DNA from 2 places in the Virgibacillus sp. Bac332 genome. Region 2 is predicted to be linked to the other one. Evidence: a T-box and tRNA genes for the amino acid it is inferred to sense, from the RefSeq annotation. Region 2 holds a T-box; the other holds one or more tRNA genes.
The links. The T-box of region 2 lies ahead of ileS (isoleucine--tRNA ligase). A T-box ahead of a tRNA ligase gene usually reads a tRNA of that ligase, here a tRNA-Ile.
Positions count from the first base shown of each region.

Region 1: it has a tRNA-Ile gene. The T-box ahead of ileS (isoleucine--tRNA ligase) is inferred to sense a tRNA for this amino acid. The anticodon was not compared.

Region 1 covers NZ_CP033046.1:3,588,584-3,596,333, forward strand. Annotated here, with positions in the region: gene D9782_RS17220 (MFS transporter) at 1-766, opposite strand, end outside; gene D9782_RS17225 (superoxide dismutase) at 961-1,572, opposite strand; tRNA gene D9782_RS17230 (tRNA-Phe) at 1,749-1,824, opposite strand; tRNA gene D9782_RS17235 (tRNA-Ser) at 1,846-1,938, opposite strand; tRNA gene D9782_RS17240 (tRNA-Ile) at 1,950-2,026, opposite strand; tRNA gene D9782_RS17245 (tRNA-His) at 2,048-2,123, opposite strand; tRNA gene D9782_RS17250 (tRNA-Met) at 2,157-2,233, opposite strand; tRNA gene D9782_RS17255 (tRNA-Asn) at 2,238-2,312, opposite strand; gene D9782_RS17260 (Na/Pi cotransporter family protein) at 2,887-4,512, opposite strand; gene D9782_RS17265 (NfeD family protein) at 5,130-5,762, opposite strand; gene D9782_RS17270 (hypothetical protein) at 5,840-6,157, shown strand; gene D9782_RS17275 (hypothetical protein) at 6,432-6,806, opposite strand; gene D9782_RS17280 (DUF2624 domain-containing protein) at 6,975-7,259, shown strand; gene D9782_RS17285 (deoxyribonuclease IV) at 7,339-7,750, opposite strand, start outside.
Region 2 covers NZ_CP033046.1:1,478,703-1,486,452, reverse strand. Annotated here, with positions in the region: gene ileS (isoleucine--tRNA ligase) at 1-3,059, opposite strand, end outside; T-box leader at 3,139-3,391, opposite strand; gene D9782_RS07075 (alpha/beta hydrolase) at 3,685-4,443, opposite strand; gene D9782_RS07070 (ABC transporter ATP-binding protein) at 4,520-5,308, opposite strand; gene D9782_RS07065 (FecCD family ABC transporter permease) at 5,323-6,345, opposite strand; gene D9782_RS07060 (FecCD family ABC transporter permease) at 6,338-7,345, opposite strand; gene D9782_RS07055 (hypothetical protein) at 7,686-7,750, opposite strand, start outside.

The DNA.
Region 1 (7,750 bases), 2.1 Mb from region 2:
CTAATGAAAATTCACTTTGTGTAATCAAAAACACCCATATGGAGATAACAAAGGCAAATATCCCTTCTCTTAATCCTTGAAAAATATGTGCATTCAATATACGATTCCAATTTTTGTTATGTGATCGTTCAGCTAATACCCGTCGAAAATAAAAGCTTCCTTCTGCCTTTCTCCTTGCCAAAAAGAAACTACAGATAACTGCGCAAATGAACAAAATAAAAGAAATCGTAAAAATTGTTGTATATCCGATATTTGCTTCCAAATTAGCAATAATAGTCCCAGCTAATAACGGTCCAATCATTCCACCAAAGGATTGAAGCACTCCTAAAAATCCATTAAAAAAGTCCCTAGTCTCTGGCTCAGTAATCTCAAATGTAAGTACATTAAATGCTAGCCAATAGAAACCATAACCAATACCAAGAAGACTACCTAGCATAAAATTATAGTACGATGCTTTTTCAGCAATAATTAATACACTCAAAAAAAAGAGAGATAAAAAAATTACCCCTAAACGTAATACAATAACTCGATCCACTTTCTTAGCTAATTTTCCAGCCACAATAAACGTCAATGGTTGAAAAATATAAATGGCTAAATTATATACAGCAATGGTTATATAATCCCCTGATTGCTTCCACAAGTATATATTTACAAATGTATTGGATAAAAATATTCCTAAAGAATATAGTCCACCAATAACAAGTAAAAACAATAAATCCTTATCAATGTCTAATTTCCCCTGATAAAGTGATAGGCTTTTTCGCATATTCCATACTCCTTTTCAAGTCATTAATAGTTTGAACAAATGAGTAACAGATATGCAAAGAAGCCTTAATTAAAGATAAGGATATAACAATCTATTCATAAGCTTACATTCATCATTTCTTGACAATTATAGATAAAAAAAGGCATATGAAGAAATCGAATCCCCCACATGCCTTTTCTATTGAATTATTTTTGTTATTTCGCTTCATTATAGTTTTTCGTTACTTGATCCCAATTAATAACATTCCAGAAAGCTGAAATGTAATCTGGGCGTTTATTTTGATATTTAAGATAGTAAGCGTGCTCCCAAACATCAAGACCTAATAAAGGTTTTTTCCCTTCCATTATCGGCGAGTCTTGATTAGGTGTACTCATTATTTCTAATTCTTCATTATTTAAAACTAACCATGCCCAACCTGATCCGAAGCGTCCTGCTGCAGCATTAGCAAATTCTTCTTTGAATTTATCAAAGCTGCCAAACTTTTCATTAATTTTATCAGCAAGCTCACCAGTTGGTTCGCCACCACCATTAGGTGATAATACTTTCCAGAACAGACTATGGTTTGCATGGCCGCCACCATTATTACGTACGGCAGTCCGCGCGCTTTCCGGAACAGCATCTAGATTACTTATTAGCTCTTCAACAGATTTATTCTGAAGATCAGCATGTCCTTCTAAAGCACCGTTTAGTTTCGTTACATACGTATTATGATGCTTTGTATGGTGAATGTTCATGGTTTCTTTATCAATAGTAGGTTCTAGTGCATCGTAAGCATAAGGTAGTTCAGGTAATTCAAATTTTGCCATTATAACTTCCTCCTAATAAAATTATTTTATTAAAAAGGATCGAATATTCACCCTTTTAAAGCAAGATTATCAAAGCTACTATACTGATGCAAATTATATGCATGCATTTTTTTACCAAATTATAAAAAGCGTTATTTTCTTGAGAAAATAAAAAAACAAGCCACCGCTTGTTTGAATGGTGGCTCGGGACGGAATCGAACCGCCGACACAGGGATTTTCAGTCCCTTGCTCTACCGACTGAGCTACCGAGCCTAAATCTACTCTAAATATGTATGGAGGAGGTAGAGGGATTCGAACCCCCGCGGGCTGTTACACCCCTGGCGGTTTTCAAGACCGCTCCCTTCAGCCAGACTTGGGTATACCTCCAAATAATTTTATGGTGGACCCTGCAGGACTCGAACCTGCGACCGATCGGTTATGAGCCGATAGCTCTGACCAACTGAGCTAAGGGTCCTTCTCATTTTAAAATTGTTTATGGGGCGACCGGTGGGGATCGAACCCACGAATGCCGGAGCCACAATCCGGTGCGTTAACCACTTCGCCACGACCGCCATGCTTCAGATTTCAGATTAATTGTTATATTATGGTGGCGGCGGAGGGGATCGAACCCCCGACCTCACGGGTATGAACCGTACGCTCTCGCCAGCTGAGCTACACCGCCAAATTGGCTCCACAGGTAGGATTCGAACCTACGACCGATCGGTTAACAGCCGATAGCTCTACCACTGAGCTACTGTGGAATGTTATCGTGACTACCTTCAACGAATTATAGCGACAAGATATAATTTACCATGTTCAACAACATCTGTCAATATTTTTTTCAAAAAATCATAATCGCAATTTCTTATGTATGTATCGCTGTTAAAACGACAATATTTACTATAGCATCTTATCAAAGGTTTTTCAATACAAAATTTAAAGTTAGAAAATTTTAATTTTAATTCCTTTATTAATTAGTAAATACTACCTTATAACTTGTAAAGTAACTCCTGTGTTTGTGTGAGCAGACGTAACGCTGAGTCACCTCTTGAAAACCATACTACAGGGGCCGGAAGTCACCCGTTTTTCTACAGAATTTTCCTAACAGAACTTCACGAAATAACTCCCCTTCACTTAACTCACCATGGATAAGTGAACGGCTTTCTTCAAGTTCCGGTTGAATAATGCTTGTTCACACAGATTTTCTTTTCCGCAAACGACAATGACGTAGCTCTTGCAGTTCATTTGAATTTGAGATAGCTAACTTCTACTTAGTATAAAAAACAACTGTCAGAAAGCATTTCCGACAGTTGTTAAACTAAACATACGTTATTATTATTCACCTAATACTTCTTCAGCAATGTTAACCGCATGGTCTCCAATTCGCTCTAAATTGCTAATGATATCAACAAAAACAATTCCAGCTGATCCAGTACATTTACCTTCATTCATACGAATGATATGTTTCTTTCGGAAATTCCTTTCCATTTTATCAATTTTATCTTCTTTTTGAATCACAGCTAGTGCCTCTTCTCTGTCCATACTTTGGAGAGATTCAACGGCTTGTTTTACTGTTGACGTTGTTAATTCAAACATTTCATTTAGATCTTCCTGAGCATGATTGGTTAATTGAACTTTATTAGACATTTTATAATCAATTAATTCGACAATATTTTCAAAATGATCGCCTATTCTTTCGATATCTCGAACGGAGTCAAGGAGTGCGGAATGTTTCGCACTTTCTATTTCCGTAAGTGATTCTGCCGATAGTTCTACAAGATAATCTGTTATTTTTCGGTCCAGATTATTTAAAGCCCCTTCTATTTGCATAGCCATTTCGGAATGCTTAGAAAGTTGTGTATTTAAATATTTATTTGTTTCTTCTAAGCCTTTATAAGCATATTCACCCATGCGAATCACTTCTGCTTTCGCCTGATCTAATGCCAAGGTCGATGATTGCTGAATAAATATCGGATCTAAGTGTTGTGGTTTATACTCTACAATTGTATCTTCACCTGGAATAATCCTAGTAACTAACCAAGCTAAAGCGCCTATAAATGGAAATTGAATGATCGTATTTGTAATATTAAAGGTCCCATGAGCAAACGCAATTGTCATCTCCGGGTTCAAGTTAAACTGTCCTTGTAAAAACGTAACAATTTGCGTAAAAACTCCAAGTAGGAGTAAAAAGATGGTAGCTCCAACTAAATTAAAGATTACATGAGTATACGCTGCTCGTTTTGCAGCAACAGTTGCACCTAGAGATGCTAGCACTGCAGTTATTGTCGTTCCTAAGTTATCTCCAAAAAGAACGGGTATGGCTGCCTTTAGTTCTATTGCTCCTTCAGCAAATAGACCTTGTAAAATACCTATTGTGGCACTTGAACTCTGTACAACAACGGTAAAGACAGTACCGATAACTACACCAAGAACTGGGTTTTCACTCATATTAACGGTTAATTCATGAAATGCTTCTAGTGTACGCAATGGCTTCATACCACTACTCATTAATTCTAATCCAAAGAATAATGCACCAAATCCAAAGATTGCTTGTCCAACTGCATTAACTTTCTGACTTTTAAAGAAAAATAATAGAAAACACCCTACAGCAATGATCGGTAGCGCATAAGCACCAATATCAATACCTATTATAAATGCAGTAACTGTTGTACCTATATTAGCACCCATAATTACACCAATTGCTTGTCTTAACGTCATAAAGCCTGCGTTTACTAGACCGACTGTTAAGACAGTAGTACCAGAGCTACTTTGAATTAAAACCGTAACGATAATACCAGCTAATACCCCCATAAATGGGTTACTTGTAAAGCGATCCAGTATATCTCTAAGACGATCCCCTGCTGACTTTTGTAACCCTTCTCCCATAAACTTTATACCAAGAAGGAAAATACCCAGTCCGCCGATAAATTCAAATATCAGTTTTTGAACATCAATTTCCAAAATTTATACCTACCCTTCCATTCATGTTGAATCTTGTCACACCATACCAATATTAATTATATATAAACTTTTTGTAAAGGTTTAAAAGGTATATTTAACATTAAATTTACATTCAGCTACATTTAATAGATCTTTTTAGTATTTACTACTTCATGCTTTCCATGCGATGAACAAATAAACAAAAAGAACACAAGCGCTAGCGCCCGATTAGAAACGTAGCGACTGGAGCGAGTTAATGGAGATAAAGAAATCACGGTGAGCTTGCGAGTCGATGATGACTTAGCTTAGGGCGATTCGTGAATTCGCCTCGTTTCTGGGCGCTGGAGCTCGACGCGGCTCATCACGCACATCTTTTGGACTTTGGCTTGTTTGGGAGCCTTGTCCGTCTACAGAGCCTTGGTATCAGATTTCTGTTCGTCGAGCCAAGATTTTGATACACGCTTCCTTCAGCCTTCACCTCACGATAAACACCTTTGCGGTTCTCTAGTGGTTGGTTGATGTGTACCCTCACAGCGGACTTTCACCACCTAGATAGTCGCCATGCCTGGCGCACAAATAAAAAAGATAATCTTTCTAAGATTATCTAAAATCTTGTCGATTATCTTCACGTTCAGCAACTAACCATTTATTATTTCAACTAAAATTTTCGTTCCGTCGACTTGAACTACTTTTACTTTTGTATCTTTACTAATCCACTGACCATTTGACACAGCACTATAGTCCTTTTGTTCAATGCGAATCGTTCCTACCGGTCGTAAATCGTTTAGTGTTACTCCCACTTTATTTAAAAGTTGTTCATAGCTTTGATTCATGGAATTATAGCCTGCTTCCTTCGTAAGTTGATCTGTTAAGGTTAATTTATTCCACATATCTCTTCTTTTAAATACCTTTAAGAAAAAGAATGAAGCTCCGCCACCTAGCAGTACACCAAGCACAGCATATAAACCAGAAGCTAAATTAGGCGCAGGCAACGCTACTGCTGTTAACATACAAGCTAATCCAATCGTAGCAAGTGTTCCATCATTTAATAATTTTCCATCAATAATGATAAGTAATAATCCTACAAAATAAATAATAAGCATAATAATGAACGAGCCTGTTTCAACATAGGCACCAAAATATACCGTAATAAAACCTATACCTAATAACGCAAAAATTCCACGCATATTAACAAGCACTTCGCCAATTAAAAACAAGGTAGCAAAACCAGTAATAATGATTCCAATCCATTCCAAATCAAAAACACTCAAAAAAACTCCCCCTCTCTCCTATAGTACGTATATACGTAAAACAGCAATGATTTGTTTCATAATAAGGAGTAGATCTGATGAATTTCCTAAAAAAAGCAGCCATTTGGTTTATTATTTTCTTGTTTCTTTCAAGCGTTTATAAGGATATTTCAAATGTACAGACAACACCGTTCCAAGAAAAAGAATCTGAAGTGTTACATACAGATTACCATGTCACACCGATAAAAGTCCAAACAGGGGATACTGTTCTAAGTATAGTTGAAGAAATAAATAAACATCAGTTAAATAGGTTGAATATTGAAAAAGTTTTAATTGATTTTCAAGTTATTAATCCAAAGACAGATCCATATCAACTTGAAATTGGGAATTTTTATTACTTTCCCATTTACGATTAAAACATAATAAAAGTCAAGGAGCCGAAATAACGCTTTTCTCTTCTAGAGAATCTCCTGTGCTTTTTTGCAAGTCTTTCCTGTCAATATTACGAATGCAACTAGTACGTTTTTCTGAATAAGCGACAATAACTCACCCTTGCTTGCGTTTCGAACAATTTACTCCAATCTCCTACTATAAAATACATACAGCGGATAAGAAGAGCTATATTCTAAATAAAGATGGGCTGCCGAGATACTTTCTCGACAGCCTGAAAGGGCTGAGATAGCCCTTTGTCTACACAAACGGTAATACAAAAAGGGTAATTAAGATAGAGATTGCCCCACCTGCAATGGCAATATTCCCTAATGTATCCGCTCCACGACTTCTCGACATGAACCCGAGAATGATACCGGCAGCGCCAAAAATTACCGGCCAAATAAAGAACGAAATAACGGATAATGCGATCCCAACCCAACCGAATGTTGAATTTATATCCGTATCATTATCTGTAACATCTGGATCGTAATCATCTGCAGTCATTTCTGCAGCAAATTCTTCGTCTCTAGAACTGTCAGGTTCAATTCCAACGAAATCTTCATTTTTTCTCTGCTCACCATAATTCGGAGCTCTTTCTACATCCTTCATTCCATTATTTGGATACTGATCCATAGTCCGAGACCTCCTTTTTCTAAATAATGAGGTGCATCTTTAGGATATGGAATTTCACATAAATTAATGGTGTTATTTAATGGAAGGGAGAATTTATGGGAGACAAGTTGATTTTTTTATTTTTGCGCATACAGTAAAAGAGTATATAAAAAGGGGAGTATTTTTAAAATGTCCAATTTTATAAAAGAAATGATTCGTAGGAAGTTAGCACAATTAACAGCTCCGGAATTACTTCATTATAGTAATCAATATGGTTTTTCATTATCAAATAATGAAGCTCAGCAAATTATTACGTATTTGAAGAAAAATAATGTAGATCCATTTTCTTCACATGGAAGAGAAAAGATGCTTCGAGATCTAGCTCTTATTACGGATCAAGCAACTGCAAAAAAAGCCCAAAAGTTATTTAATGAATTAATTAAATCTTACGGGCTCGGTCATTTATTTGAGTAAGGAATAATACTTTCGTACTATTCCTTACTCTTTTACTTTTTCTGCAAACACGCTAATGGCTTCATTTATAACAACAACTTCAAGATTGGAGGAGCTTGTCTTTTAATCCTTCATCAAATTTACCCGCTCTTATCATGTCAATTTCAAATTTGTATGGTGCTTTCTTATTCTTTTTATCTTCACCCACATATGGAGTCTCTAAAATTTTTGGTAATTGTTCTAATTGGGGGTGTTTAATGACATGCAACAATGCATCGAAACCGATATGTCCGAAGCCAATGTTTTCATGACGGTCTTTATGAGCTCCTACTGGATTTTTACTGTCATTTACATGTACTACCTTTATTCGGTCAATTCCAATAATCTTATCAAACTCGTTTAGAACACCATCAAAATCATGAACAACATCGTAACCACCATCATGAATATGACATGTATCCATGCATATTGAAAGCTTCTCATTATGGGTAACACCATCAATTATTTTGGCT
Region 2 (7,750 bases):
TCTTCCACGTTAATTGTTTTCATGGTGTCTTTTTTTCCAAATTCCATTGACTTTACCAATAAATTTCTTTCCATAATTCCCCGAAATTGAGTAATAACTTCCCTTACATTGTCTGAAGCATCGAAGATAAGGTGTACACGTTTATCAACTGGTAAATTCAATTCTTTTCGATATAGCTGTACAGCACGAATAATTTCTCTGGCCATTCCCTCTTGTTGAAGTTCCTTCGTTATTTGCGTATTTAAATATACAGCATAGCTTTCATTTGTAGCCATCTCTATTCCCTCTTTTGTTACCTGTTGAATTAAAAGATCTTCTGCTTCTAACTGTAAAATCTCCCCTGATAAAAGCCTTACCTGGAAATCACCTTCCGCAATCTTTTTTGCTTCTTCCGTAGATAATTGCTGCAACCGTTTTTGGACCTCCCCAATTTTCTTGCCTAACTTCGGACCAGCAACTGGAAAATTCAATTTAACTTCATATCGAACAGAAGCTATTGGTTGATTTAGTACATTAACCTGCTTCACATTTATTTCATCCTTGATAATATCTTGATAGTTCATTAAATAATTCGTTTGGATATCGTCACCTACTATTAATAATTCCGACAGTGGTTGTTTTGTTTTCATACCTGACGTATTTCGAGCATGACGTGCTAATTCAACTACCTGTAGGACACCACCCATTTCTTTCTCCAATTGTTTATTAAGTAAGTTTTTATCGACGTTAGGAAAATCTGCAACATGGACACTATTACCAGTAAGATTAACATGTACATCTTCTGTAATGAACGGCATAAATGGTGCAAGTAGACGACTAGTTGTCGTCAAAATTTCATATAACGTATGGTAAGCTGCAAGTTTTGAATTGTCCATTCCCTTACCCCAGAAACGATCTCTGGAACGGCGAATATACCAATTACTCACCTGTTCAACAAATACAGCTAGCTCTCTTGTAGCAGAAGTAAAGTCATAGCTATCTATATATAATTGTGATTCTGTTATGGCTGTCTGTAGACGAGAAAGGATCCAGTTATCAAGTATGGATCTCTCTCCAGCTTGGTGCAAGCTTGGATTAAACTGATCAATCTTCACATATAACGTATAAAATGAATAAACATTCATCCATGTATCAACCATTTTCGACTTCGCTAAAGCAACAATATTTGAAGAAAAACGCTTATTATTCCACGGAGCACTATCCGCCAATAATGACCAGCGCAATGCATCAGCGCCATATGTTTCCACAAGTTCGATTGGGTTTATAACGTTTCCCTTACTCTTTGACATTTTTCTTCCGTCTTCATCTAAAATATGCCCTAACGATAATACACGTTTATAGGAAGGCTTCCCTGTAAATAAGGAAGATACCGTCAATAGACTATAAAACCAACCCCGCGTTTGGTCAACTCCCTCAGCAATTACATCCGCTGGAAATTGCTTCTCAAAAAGCTCCCTATTCTCAAAGGGATAATGATATTGAGCAAACGGCATGGAGCCACTATCAAACCAAACATCAATCACTTCACTTGTTCGATACATACTACCCTTACATTTCGGACAGTTTAGCGTAATTTTATCAACATATGGTTTGTGTAGCTCCAGATCATCTGGAATAGCTTTTTCTGCATGTTCTCTTAATGCTTGAACACTTTCTGGCACAAACTCGTGCTGACAGCTATCACAAATCCACACATTTAAAGGAGTGCCCCAATAACGATTTCTCCCTAAATTCCAATCCACCATATTTTCTAGGAATTTACCGAATCGCCCGTACTTCATATGCTCTGGATACCAATCGATGGATTCATTGTTCTGTAGAATAATATCTTTGATAGCAGTAGTCTTTACAAACCATCCTTCCATAGCATAGTAAATAAGGGGTGAATCGCAACGCCAACAATGTGGGTAGCTATGCTCATATTTCTCTTTTGCAAATAAGCGTCCCTTATCTGCCAGCATTTTTATGATGGATACATCACTGTCCTTGGCAAATTTCCCCGCTAGTGGTTTAACAGACTCTTTATACCTTCCAGCCTGATCGATTACATGAACAAAATCCAAACCATTTCGCTGAACAGCCTGATAATCATCCTCCCCATGAGCAGGAGCTAAATGAACGATCCCGGTACCACTATCTTTAGTTACAAAATCAGCACCAATCACTACATACCCTTTCAATACTTCTACATAAGGAAAGAGCGGTTCATACGATAAACCAACAAACTCTACCCCCGTATGTTGACTCACGATCTGGTAGTCAGCTGTGAACACTTGATCGACAAGAGCTTCTGCAACAATATAAACATTATTATTCTGTTCTACTTTTACATAGTTCATTTCTGGGTTTACAGCTAAAGCAATATTGGCCGGCAATGTCCACGGAGTTGTCGTCCAGCCTAAGAAGTATTCATTCCTAGTATCTTTTATTTTGAATTTCGCTGTTACGGATAGATCTTTTACGTCCTTATAACCCTGAGCCACTTCATGCGAACTTAACGATGTTTGACAGCTAGGACAGTATGGCGTTACCCGATGTCCTTGATAGAGCAGCCCTTTTTTATGAATCGTTGCAAGGATATACCATACACTTTCAATATAATTATTATGCAATGTTACATACGGATCATCCATGTCGACCCAATATCCAATAGCTTCCGTAAAGGAACGCCATTGTTTTTCATAATCAAATACACTTTCCTTACACGCTTCGATGAATGCCTCCACCCCATATGCTTCAATCTCCTGTTTACCAGATATTCCAATTTTTTTCTCAACACCTAGTTCTACTGGTAAACCATGCGTATCCCAACCAGCTTTCCGCACCACTTGATATCCTTGCATCGTTTTATACCTTGCTACTACATCCTTAACAACTCTACCAAGGACATGACCAGCATGGGGTAACCCATTAGCGGTAGGCGGACCTTCATAGAAAACAAACGATTCATTGCCATCTCTGTTTCGAATGGATTCCTGAAAGATCCCTTCCTCATTCCACCATTCCTTTATTCTTTTCTCCCTTTCTATCGCTGTCTCTTTATGCACAGATTCGTTCATAAACTCACTCCATTTCAATGATTACTATTATACGGTTCGTATCGTCATCCTTTTATATACATAAAAAAACCCGCCCCTAGATAGGGACGAGTTTCCACCCGTGTTACCACCCTGATTCCAGATAATGTATATGCAATACAATTATCTAGCACTCATCAACGTACTATCATACGCGCCCCTTTTAACGGCGGGTCCCCGGGAAAACTTAAATGAATATTCAGCCTTCCTTCTCAGAGAGGATATTCAGCATAATGGGAACATTGGCTTGCAGCAAATCACCAACTCTCTAAAGATCCACATTTATACCTACTCATTCTCGTCAACGAATGTAACCGTTTGTTTATAATATGCTTAGCATAAAGTAAAGCGTTCCTAATGTCAAACATATTTACGGTTTCATACAACTGGTTCCATACTTGGAATAAAATGAAACTTCCATCCTTGGGGATTTTTGTTTATCCCCCATGGTTTGGTAGTACCACAAGGGTATGACCTGAAGGCTTTTGAATCAATCGGACATTTACTGGCAGCCTATCCCTCGCTTACCAATAATTGTTTCACTTTATTGCTTGAAGCTGGAATCTTACGGCCGCTTATATGTGGAATAAATCTAACTATCGTATGCTTAACCTGAATGCATATGTAAAAACCTTATTGCTCTACTTATCACAGTTGGTACAACGGATACATGATTCTCATCCGTCAATTCATAAAATACCGTTGTTAATCCTTTTGATCTTAGCTCTTCCAGTCGAATAGCGAGATCACGTGCATCATTTACCATATGATCTTTTTCTAATTCACCAACAGCAAGAAACACCCGCTTTTCACTTATATCGGTATTAGCGGCCCAGTTCTTTACTAGCTCCAATATGACGCGATTTCCCCACCATATTGAAGGACTTGTTATCATAAAGGTTTGAAATACAGACGTTCCTGAAAATAAAACATACAATGCAAATAATCCTCCCAAAGAATGACCAAATAATGTTTGTTTCTGTCGATCAATGGAAACGTGTTGATCTATACATGGCTGTAATTCCTGCGTAATAAAATGAAAGAACTCCTCTGCTCCACCATTTTCAGACCATGCACTACCATCAGGCTTGGGTGGTAAATTTTCCACAGAAGTAGGTGGCGTAAAATCGTACACTCTAAATTCAGATGCAAAAGCGGCATCAACCGGATAACCAATGCCTACAATAACAGCCGGAATCACTTTTGTTTTTTCTGATCGAGCAGATTGTACTTTCACCGTCTCATGAAATGTATGAAAAAAAGCATTCCCATCCAAAACATAGATAATTGGATAACCAGATTCCGGAGCTGGCTGTTTTGGTATAGAGATGTAAATATCGTATCGCCTACCGTACCTCGAAGTCATCGACCATTTCTCTGCTCCAGATGTAATTACAGGCGATGTTTTATATTCTTTCAACCTATTTCCCCCTTACATTTATTTATGCTTGTATACTATCATATCCAAAACATACTGGGGAATTATCGTATGGGTCTATCATTACTCTTGCATCAATTTCAAAGACTTCCTTTAATACTTCGTTTGTAATGATATCTGAAGGACTTCCAACAGAAATAACTTCACCAGACTTCATTGCCACAATCTCATTTGAAAACCTAGCAGCATGATTAATATCATGTAATACCATTACAATTGTACAACCATGCTCTTTATTAAGCCGTTGTACAATCTGTAGGACTTCCAATTGGTGAGCTAAATCAAGGTACGTTGTCGGTTCATCTAGTAATAGTACTTCCGTTTCCTGAGCTAGTGCCATCGCCAACCAAACCTTCTGCCTTTGACCACCTGATAGATTACCTATTTTACGGTCACGGAAGGATGTAGTGGAGGTAATATCCATTGCCCATTCAATAACCTTACGATCTTCCTTTGTTAATTTATTGACATTTTTCCGATGTGGATAACGTCCATATGTGATAAGCTCTTCCACCTTCAGTTCACCAGGGGCAGTAGGATTTTGCGAAAGCATAGCTAGATGTTTGGCAATTTTCTTTGTTGGTATATGATTAAGTTCTTTGCCTTGTAAGAATACTTTTCCATTACGCTGCTTTAAAATTCTTCCCATTGTTTTTAATAAGGTTGATTTCCCACAGCCATTTGGTCCAATAATTGTCGTGATGTCACCAGTCTTCACCTGTAAATGAAGATCTCTGAACACCGTATGTCTTTCATAACCAGTCTCCAATGCCTCCGCCTGCAAAATACTCATTTGCCTTCCCCTCCCTATGTTTTCGTTTTTACTAATAAATATAGAAAATACGGTACACCGATAATCGATATCACGATACCAACAGGCAACTCTGCTGGGGCAAAAACCGTTTTTGCTATAAAATCTGATACGATGACAAGTAGTACACCAAGTAATCCACATATAGGAATCACATATCTATGCTGTAGTCCAACGAGTCTTCTTGCTATATGTGGAGCCATAAGCCCTACAAAACCTATACTTCCAGATACAGAAACACAAGCGCTGACAAGAGCAACACTACTTATTAGAAGTAGTATTTTCTCTTTCTCTACGGAAACACCTAAGCTTTTTAAATTTGATTCTTCTAATTGAAATAAATCTAATAAATAAGCCTTTTTATAGATGATTGGGATAAATAAAATAATCCAAGGAATCATAGATAGAATATAAATCCAATTAGCGTTGTATATTGTTCCAGAAATCCATACCGTTGCCATCTCAAAGTCAGATGCTTTCATTTTTAACGAAATATAAAGGGAAAATGCTCCAAAACCTGATCCAATAGCTATTCCCGTAAGCAGAAGACGTTGGGAATCTAATTTTCCATTTTTCCAAGCGAAGAGAAAGATAATCGTAGCCGCTATAAGACCACCAATTAACCCAAAGAGTGGCTGCATCATAATAGCTAACAATCCCGTATCCGTTATCTTATCTTTAAAGAAAAACATAAACAATACAATCGCCGCTCCAGCACCGGCATTTATACCAAGTATCCCTGGGTCAGCTAAACCATTTCTAGTAATCCCTTGAATAACTGCACCAGCTATACCGAGTCCAAACCCAACTAAACCAGCAATAACAATTCGTGGTAGTCGAAAATCAAAAATAACTAAATCATAATCTTCTGTAGGGTTAATACGTAAAATGGTTCGAAAAACATTTGATACCGTAATATCAAACGATCCATTTGTAATGCTTATGTAAATCGCCACTAATATCGAAACTGAAATAAGCAATAATGTTGTAATATATCGACGTCTATCTGCTTTATGCATGCTTCTCTCCTCCCCTACTACGAATTAAATAAAGGAAGAAAGGGATTCCAATAAAAGCAGTGATAACACCAATTGGCGTTTCAAACGGATAATTGATAAATCTACTTAACACATCACATAACGCCAAGAATCCGCCGCCAATTACGCCAGCACAAGGAATGATCCAGCGATAATCTATACCAACTAAGAATCTAGTGATATGAGGAATGATTAGACCTACAAAACCTATCTTTCCAACTAGTGCTACGGCGGTACCTGTCAGCATAACAACAGCTATAACAGTCATCGCTTTAACAAGCTTCGTTCGTTGTCCCAAGTTAACAGATACGTCTTCACCTAATGACAAGATAGTAATTGATTTTGCTAAAAATATAATGATCAAGATTCCTACTATGCCAAAAGGAATTGCGATTTTTAACATGGATGGATCAATCTGATGAAGTCGTGCATTATACCAAAAGCTCACATTTTGCGACACTTGAAAATAGGTGGAAATGGCCGATGATATACTGCTTAAAAACGTACCAATAACGGTGCCAATAATAGCTAATCTCACAGGTGACAACCCATTCCGTAAAAGTGAACCAAAGCCAAATACAATTCCTGCTCCTAATAAGGAACCAAGCATAGAATAAAGAATCATTTGTAACGATGACATACCTGGCATCCACACCATACAAATAGTGATTACAAAAGCTGATCCATCGGTAACTCCCATAATGGAAGGGGATGCAAGATAGTTTCTTGTCATCCCCTGCATAACCGCTCCCGATATCGCTAGAAAGGCACCTACTATTAATGCACCAAGAGCTCTAGGTATACGTGACGTTATGATTATTGCATGATCGACATTTTCTGGATCATAGTTAATAATTGCATCCCAAACGGTAGTTAAAGCAATCGATTTTGTCCCCAAAACCACTGATAAACAAGTAATAAGTATAATCCAAAGGGGTGCAGTCATTAATATAACTACGTGCACTTTATTTGTTTTTCCCATAACTTCCAACGCACCTTATGCTTTATTCGACTAAATCTACTAGCTTCTTCATAGACTGACCAGTATTTTCTTCTCAGTAAATAATAAGAAAATAGGATCAGGGTTACTTTCTGCTAATTAGATTATTACCCACACTATATAATTGAGAATGATTATTAATTTCATTTAAAATGATATGGGATTAACCCCCTTTTGTCAACTGATTTTTAATAAATATGACTCCATTCCATATTAATGGACAACATAATGAGAAATAAGAAAAACGGAGCAAAATTCGCTCAGTCCTTATCACTAAATGCTCAGATTTACGCTTCCTCTAGTAGCTATTATGGAATAATAGCTACTGCTTGACCACCACTCCGGCTGCCCACTTCCCTTTCCGTGGGGTTTGTCCTTCAGCTAACT